DNA from 2 places in the Micromonospora sp. Mcm103 genome. Region 1 is predicted to be linked to the other one. Evidence: riboswitches for the same ligand, from Rfam matches in the RefSeq annotation. Region 1 holds a riboswitch; the other holds the start of a gene.
The links. A riboswitch is a leader RNA that binds a small molecule or an ion and turns the genes downstream of it on or off. The one in region 1 is predicted to bind thiamine pyrophosphate.
Positions count from the first base shown of each region.

Region 2: another riboswitch for thiamine pyrophosphate. It lies ahead of thiE (thiamine phosphate synthase); the one in region 1 lies ahead of OC439_RS22520 (ECF transporter S component).

Region 1 covers NZ_JALJRJ010000019.1:78,095-82,210, reverse strand. Annotated here, with positions in the region: gene OC439_RS22535 (DUF6328 family protein) at 1-254, opposite strand, end outside; gene OC439_RS22530 (SIS domain-containing protein) at 346-1,095, opposite strand; gene OC439_RS22525 (alpha/beta fold hydrolase) at 1,092-1,928, opposite strand; TPP riboswitch at 2,005-2,111, shown strand; gene OC439_RS22520 (ECF transporter S component) at 2,187-2,777, shown strand; gene OC439_RS22515 (ABC transporter ATP-binding protein) at 2,890-4,116, shown strand, end outside.
Region 2 covers NZ_JALJRJ010000005.1:75,609-79,724, forward strand. Annotated here, with positions in the region: gene thiS (sulfur carrier protein ThiS) at 1-58, opposite strand, end outside; gene thiO (glycine oxidase ThiO) at 49-1,179, opposite strand; gene thiE (thiamine phosphate synthase) at 1,173-1,799, opposite strand; TPP riboswitch at 1,794-1,905, opposite strand; gene OC439_RS09340 (DUF559 domain-containing protein) at 2,024-2,935, shown strand; gene OC439_RS09345 (aldo/keto reductase) at 3,263-4,116, opposite strand, start outside.

The DNA of each region.
Region 1 (4,116 bases):
TTACGCCCCTGCCGGAACAGCGCCCGGTGGAACGCGACCGGAGAGATGATCATCGCGGCGGACGCGGCGGCGGTCAGCAGCGCCAGGATGTAGACGTCGCGCTGGAACTCCGTGGTCCGGCCGAACCCGTTGCTGAACGGCAGCGTCAGCAGGAAGGCGAAGAGGATCTGCACACCGGTCTGCGCGACCCGCAGCTCCTGCAACAGGTCGGCGAAGTTGCGCTGCCAGCGCTGCTTCTCGGATTCCTTCGACACTCGCGGACCTCCCCGGGAGACGGCACGGCCGGCGGGTGAACGCCCACCGGCAGGAGCGCCAGTGCCCCGTACGGCTGATCACGAAACCGGTTCAGGAACCGCGGCGGATCCGGCCCGCGTACCGTGCCTCCAGCTCGGCGTTGTGCTCGTCGCCGCCGGTGATGTTCGCGGACAGGTAGACCGGCGGGCGCTGCCCCGCCGCGACCAGCCGGGCCACCACCTCGGCGACGATCTGCTGGGCGAGCAACGCCGCGGTGATCGAGGAGACCGCGCCGACGCTGCCGCCACCCGGTAGCGGCAGCGTCGCGTCGCCGTAGGGGGCGCCGTTGTCCAGCACCACGTCGGCGAAGTCGGCCAGCTTGCGGCCGGACGGGTGCCGCGACGTCATCCGGGCCGAGTGCTGTGCCGACGTGATCGCCACCAGCCCGTGCCCGCGTTCCTTCACGATGGACGCGAACTCGACCATCGCCCCGTTCACGCCCGAGTTCGAGGCCAGCACGAACACGTCCTGCGGACGGATCGGCGCCAGCTCGTAGAGGCGGTGCGCGACCGCCGGGTCGCGTTCCAGCTTCGGTCCGAGCACGTCGGCCGGGTCGCCGCCGATCAGCACCAGGTCACGCAGCGCGATCCGGTTGGTGGGCACCAGCCCGCCGGCCCGCCCGGCGATCTCCATGGCCAGCGCCTCGGAGTGCCCGGTGCCGAACGCGTGCACCACCCCGTCGGCCTGCAGCGCCGCCGCGATCAGGTCGGCTGCGTCGGCGACGTTCTGCCGCTGCTCGGCGGCGACCCGGCCGATCGTCTCGGTCACCACCGCCAGGTACGCCTCGGCGCTCACCGTCATGCCTCCTCCGTTCCTGCGCACCGGGCGAGGATCGCCTCGGCCAGCGGGCCGGGCGCCTCGTCCGGGATCCAGTGGCTGACGCCGGACAGCTCCACGAACCGGTAGTCACCGGTGACGTGCGCGGCGCACGCCTGCGCCGCGGTCCGGCCGATCGCCACGTCCTTGTCGCTCCAGACGAACGTGGTGGGCACCCCGACCGGGGCGACCGCCTTCATGTCCGCACCGGTCATCGCGCGGTACCAGTTCAGCGCCGCCGTCAACGCGCCCGGCTCACGCATCGGCTCGGCGTACCGGGCGACAGTGCCGGCGTCGCCCACGCCGCTGAGCAGCTTGCGCAGTGTGGCGCCGTTCCACGCCAGCAGCACCTTCTCCGCCGTACCGGGCTTGCGGAACAAGGCGATGTACGCGGACTTGACCTTCTGCCGCGGGTCGGTGGCGAGCGCATGGCCCATCGCGGCCGGGTGCGGCACCGACACCGCGGTCAGCGTCCGCACCCGCGCCGGGTGCGCCGCCGCCAGGCCCCACGCCACGATCGCGCCCCAGTCGTGGCCCACCACGTGCACGCGGGTCACCCCGAGCGCGTCCAGCACGGCGGCCGCGTCGGCCACCAGCTCCGGAATCCGGTACGCCCCGACGTCCGCCGGACGCGCGCCGGGCGAGTAGCCGCGCTGGTCGAGCGCGTACGTGCGCAGCCCGGCGGCGTGCAGCGCGGGCGTGACCGCGTCCCACTCCCCGGAGTGCTGCGGGAAGCCGTGCAGCAGCAGGACCGGGTCACCGCCCTCGGGGCCGCCGGCGCGTACCTCGAACGTCAGTCCCCGCGCATCCACCAGCATGATCGCCACCATACCGACACTCGCCCTGCTGGGCCCCGGGCCGTGGTCGGTGCTAGCGTCTGCGACGAGACAACTTCACATCCGACAGGGGAGCGCACAGCGCTGAGAGTGCGGGCCGGTGCCCGCAGACCCTCGAACCTGATCTGGGTAATGCCAGCGCAGGGAGTTCGGTCGACCTCCAGCCGCGTCGCCGTCCGGTGACAACCGGACGCGGCGTGCGTCTTCTCCTGGTTCACCTCGACGAACTGGGAGCCAACCGTGAACCACACCGACAGCAACCGCTGGCGTACCATCGACATCGTCGTCGCCTCGGTCATCGCCGTCGCCTTCGGCGTCGTGTTCTGGGCCTGGGGCCTGCTCTGGAGCGCCACCGACGCGGCGTTCGCGTTCTTCCCGCCGGCACAGGCCGTGCTCTACGGCGTGTGGCTGATCCCGGCGGTGCTCGCCGGTCTGATCATCCGCAAGCCGGGTGCCGCGCTGTACTGCGAGACGGTGGCCGCGATCATCTCCGCCCTGCTGGGGAGCCAGTGGGCGAGCATCGTGATCCTCCAGGGCCTGATGCAGGGCATCGGCGCCGAGCTGGCCTTCGCCGCGTTCCGGTACCGCTCGTTCCGACTGCCGGTGGCGGTGCTGGCCGGTGCGCTGACCGGCCTCGGCGCGGCGATCTTCGACTTCGTCTACTGGAACAAGGCGTTCGACTTCGCCTCCTACCGCCTCCCGTATGCGCTGATCACGATCGTCAGCGCCACGATCGTCGCCGGTCTGGGCGCGCACGTCCTCACCCGCGCGCTGGCGAACACCGGCGTCCTGGACCGCTTCCCCGCCGGCCGCGACCGCGCCCTGGTCTGAGGCTCGCCTCGCCCCGCCCCGGTGATCAAGGAGTTTGCGTCCGCCGGGCACGGTTCTCCGGACGCGAACTCCTTGATCACGCAGGCTGGGCCGGGAGAGGGGGTGGTGGGCGGTGAGCGGGGTGGTGCTCCGGGGGTTCGGGTGGCGGCACGGGGGACGGAAACGCTGGGCTCTGCGCGGGGTGGATCTGCGCGTGGAGAGCGGCGAGCGGGTGCTGCTGCTCGGACCCTCCGGCGCCGGTAAGAGCACGCTGCTGGCCGCACTGGCCGGGCTGCTGCCGGAGGACTCCGGCGAGCAGGAGGGCACCGTCGAGATCGACGGGCTGGACCCGCGCAAGGCCCGCGAGCGCGTCGGCATCGTCTTCCAGGACCCGGAGACCCAGCTCGTCATGGCCCGCTCCGGCGACGACGTGGCGTTCGGGCTGGAGAACCGTGGCGTACCCGCCGGGGAGATCTGGTCCCGCGTCGACGAGGCGCTGCACCGGGTCGGCTTCCCGTACGACAGGGACCGCCCCACCGCGGCGCTCAGCGGCGGCGAGCAGCAGCGGCTCGCGCTGGCCGGCACGCTCGCGCTGCGCCCCGGGCTGCTGCTGCTCGACGAGCCCACCGCCAACCTCGACCCGGCCGGCGCCGGCCTGATCCGCCGGGCCGTCGCGAACGCGCTCGACCCGGACACCACGATGGTCCTGGTCGAGCACCGGGTCACCGAGGCGCTGCCGCTGGTCGACCGCGTCGTGGTGCTGGAACCCGGCGGCGGCGTGCGCGCCGACGGGCCGCCCGACGCGGTCTTCGCCGCGCACGGCGAGGCGCTTGCGGCCGCCGGGGTCTGGGTACCCGGCCACGTCGCGCCGCCCCGGCACGCCACCACGCCGCCCGGCGACGTGCTGCTCACCGCGGAGCGGCTCGGCCTGCCGCCGCGGCTCAACCCCACCGACCTTCGGGTACGCGCCGGCGAAGCGCTCGCCGTCCTCGGTCCCAACGGGGCCGGGAAGTCCACACTGGCGCTGCTCCTGGGCGGCCTGCTGAAGCCCGGCACGGGCGCCGTCACCGCGTCGGCGGAACTCGCCGGGCGGGACGCGCGTACTCCCCCGCACCGCTGGCGGGCACCCGCGCTGGTCCGCCGGATCGGTTCGGTGTTCCAGGACCCGGAGCACCAGTTCGTCACCGCCACGGTGCGCGACGAGCTGGCGCTCGGCCCGCGCCGCACCGGTCGGCCTGAGTCGGCGGTCACCGCCACCGTGGACGGGTTGCTGCACCGGTTGCGGCTGGACCGGCTGGCCGGCGCCAACCCGTACACCCTCTCGGGTGGGGAGGCGCGGCGGCTGAGCGTGGCGACCGCG
Region 2 (4,116 bases), on a different contig from region 1:
CGGCGACGGTGACGCCCTCGGGCAGCGTCCGGCCGGTGCCGTTGACGATCAGTTCCACGTGCGCTCCTTCCCGAAGCGGTCCGGGGTGAAGGGGACGAGCGCGGGATCCGGCTCGCCGGTGACGATCAGTTCGGTGACCAGGTCGGCGGTGACCGGGGTGAGCACGATGCCGTGCCTGTGGTGCCCGGTCGCGGCGAGCACGCCCGGCCGCCCGGGCAGCGGCCCGATGATCGGCGCGTTGTCGGGCGTACCGGGGCGCAGCCCCGCGACGGCCTCCACCAGCTCGTACTCGACGAGTTCCGGCACCAGCTCCACGGCGGCGCGCAGCAGTGTCAGCACGCCACCGGCGGTGACAGCGGTGTCCGCGCGCTCCTCGACCGTCGCCCCGACCACGACCTCTCCGCTGTCCCGGGGCACCAGGTAGACCGACTCGCTGTCCGCGTACCCCCGGATCACGTGCCGGAAGCCCGGCGGACCGCCACCCGGCGCGCGCAGCCGCAACACCTGGCCCTTGACCGGCCGGACCGGCAGGCCGGTCAGCGCCGCCGCGCCGCATCCGGCCGCGACCACGGTGATCCTTGCGTCCACCTCGGACAACGCGCCGACGCGGGCCGGACGCAGCTCCACCCCGGCGCGCTCGGCGGCCGTGCGCAGCGCGACGACCAGCCGCCGCGGGTCGACCTGGTGGTCGCCGGGCGCGACAGCGCCGCCGCGCACGCGCGGCGCCAGCGCCGGCTCGCGGTCGCGCAGCTCCGAGGGGCGCAGCGGCGTGATCGGCAGTCTCAAACCCCGTTGGTACGACCACAGCCGCCCCGCCTCGGCCAGGTCGTCGGCGGTGAGCCCGACGACGAGCGTGCCCTCGGTGCGGTAGCCGAGGTCGACGCCGCTCGCCCCGGCCAGCTCGGCGGCGAAACCGGGCCAACGCGCGGCGGACTCGACGAGGAGCGCGGTCAGTTCGTGCTCACCGAAGTACGCCTCGGCGACCGGCGACAGCATCCCGGCGGCCACCGACGACGCACCCGACCCGGGCCGGTCGTCGTGCACGACCACGCGCAGTCCGCGCTGCGCGCACCGCCACGCGATCGCCAGTCCCACCGGCCCGGCGCCCACCACCGCCACGTCGGTAAGGAAGGGCCCCTTATTAACGCCTCCGGTAGAGGAAGAGCCCCCTTTTAACACGTCAGGGCCCGAATCAGCTCGGCGGTGGCGTGCGCTGGATCGGCGGCCAGGCTGAGCGCGCCGACCACCGCCACCCCGTACGCCCCGGCCGCCCGCAACGCCGGCACGCTCGCGGCGGTCACCCCGCCGATCGCGATCACCGGCACGCTCACCGCCTCGGCGACCGCGCGTACCCCGTCGGGGCCGATCGGGTCCGGCAGGCCGGACTTGGTGGTGGTGGCGTGGCACGGGCCCACGCCCAGGTAGCTCGCGCCCGCGTCCACCGCCGCACGGGCGCCTACCGGCTCCCGGGCGGTCGCGCCGAGCACCGCGTCCGGGCCGAGTACCCGGCGGGCGGCTGCGACCGGCAGGTCGTCCGCGCCGACATGGCCCCCGGCGGCGTCCACCGCGAGCGCCACGTGCAGCCGGTCGTTGACCAGGCACCGCGCTCCGTACGGCCGGCACGCCTCGGTCACCCGGCACGCCAGCTCGTACGCCTCCCGGTCGGTGGCGTCGTCCTCCACGCGCACCTGCACGACGAGGTCGGCGCGCGCGACGGGCAGGGCGGCACGCAGCACGGCGAGCGGGTCACGCCCCGGCCGGGTGTCGGTGATGAGATGCAGTCGTCCCAGGGACAGCACGGCAACGCTCCTCCCTGCGCCGGCATTACCCGGATCAGGTTCGACGGTCGGGGGCTCCCAGCCCCCCTCTCAGCCCGGTCCGCACCGGGCTCCCGTGGGTCACTTGCGGCCTACCGTACGACGCCTCCCGCCCGTACGGAAGCCCGGGTGAGGTTTTTCCCAGGAACCAGCCGTCCGCCGGATCGGGGCAGCGGGTGACCGTCCCGTCACGACACGCTGCCGGGATGGCCGTTCCCGCCCGCGTTCCGCGCCGCCTGGCGATCGTGCCGTTCCGAGGCGGCAGTGTCGTCTCCGAAGGGCTGCTCACCTGGACGATGCTGCGCGGGCCGGCGTGGATCCGCCTACTGCCGGACGTGTACGTGCACCGGGACGGATACCGCGCCGACGACCACCGGATGTGGTGCGAGGCGGTGACGTTGCGTCTGCCGCCGGATGCCGTGCTTGCCGGACGCAGCGCCGCCTGGGTGTACGGCGTGGACGTGCTCACCCGCGACGCGCCGGTCACAGTGGTGCTGCCGCCTGCTGCTCGACTGCGACCGCACCCACGGTTGCGGGTGGTCCGTTCGCCGCTGCCGGAGCAGGATCGCACCCTCGTCGGCGGGCTACCGGTCACCACCCCGCTGCGTACCGCGTTCGACCTGGGCCGCCACGGCACCCGCGTCGAGGCGTTGGTCGCCGTCGACGCGCTGCTGCGTCGCCGGGCCGTGAAGCTGCCAGTCCTGCGGGCCTACGCCGCCGACCGGCCGGGTTGGCCGGGTGCTCCGCTGCTGCGCGAGGTACTGGCGGTGGCCGAGCCGCTGAGCGAGTCCCCGATGGAGACACGGTTGCGGCTGCTCCTGCTCGACGCCGGCCTCGGCCCGCTCGTCGCACAGCACGAGGTTCGCGCCGGCGGACGCTTCGTGGCTCGGGTGGACCTGGCCTGGCCGGCTCTCCGCCTCGCGGTCGAGTACGACGGCGACCACCACCGGGAGCGGGCGCACTTCCGGCGGGACGTGGCGCGCCTGAACGCGCTCCGCGCGGCCGGGTGGGTCGTGCTCCGGTTCACCGGCGACGACGTGCTACGCCGCCCCGACGCCACAGTGGCCCTGGTGCGCCAGGCCCTGGCAGAACGTCGCGCCATCGAGACGAACCACTGATCCGTGCCCGCAGCCCCGGCCCGCCACCCGCCGCCTGGCCGGTCCGGGCCGGGCCGGGCCGGGCCGGGCCGCCCGAGACGCCACGGGCGTCAGAAGGCCCGCCCGCAGACACCTATGGCGTTCCACTCGCGACTGAATCTGGCGACGAGTGGAACGCCATGGGTGTTTCAAGGCCCTTTTGACACCCATGCCGTTCCACCCGTCGTGAGCGCTGCCTCTGAGTGGAACGCCATGGGTGCCTCCGCGCGCGGGCGGCCACGGTGGGTGCACGCCGACACGCGGACGGATCCAACGCACGAGCGGGCGCGTCGGTACCGGCGGGGACGGTCAGAGGATGGCGTCCAAGGCGTCGAGGTCCTCGTCGCTGGGCTGCCACGTCCCGGCTTCGGCGTTCGCCTTCACCTGCTCGGGGGTCGTCGCGCCGGCGATCACGGAGGTCACGGCGGGACGGGCGGCCAGGCCGCCGATGGCTACCTGGAGCATGGTGATGCCGCGCTCGGCCGCGTACGCCTCGATCGCCTCGATGACGTCCCAGCGCGCGGCGGCCAGCCGCTCGGCGTACCGGCCGCCACCGGCCAGTCGGCTACCAGCCGGGGGCGCCTCACCGCGCTTGTACTTGCCGGTGAGCAGCCCGTTGGCGAGCGGGAAGAACGGCAGCATGCCGAGGCCGAACCGCTCGCAGGCGGGGATCACCTCGTCCTCCACCCCGCGTTCCACAAGCGAGTAGTGGTTCTGCGCGGAGATGAACCGGGTACGCCCCTGCGACGACGCGGTCCAGTCGGCGTCGGCGATCTGCCAGCCGGCGAAGTTGGAGTTGCCCAGGTAGCGCACCTTGCCGGCGGTCACCAGGTCGTCCAGCGCGGCGAGCGTCTCGTCGATCGGGGTGCCCGGGTCGGGCTCGTGCATCTGGTACAGGTCGATGTGGTCGGTGCCGAGCCGGCGCAGCGACGCCTCGACCGCGCGGGCGATGTAGCGGCGGGCGCCCCGGGCGCCGTGGTCCGGCCCGTTCGCGCCGTGCATGTCCATGCCGAACTTGGTGGCCACCACCACGTCGTCGCGGCGGCCCTTGAGCGCCTGGCCGAGCAGTTCCTCGGAGGCGCCCTGCGGCTCGCCGTAGATGTCGGCGGTGTCGAAGAAGTTGATCCCGGCGTCGAGCGCGGCGTCCACCACCGCCCGGGTGC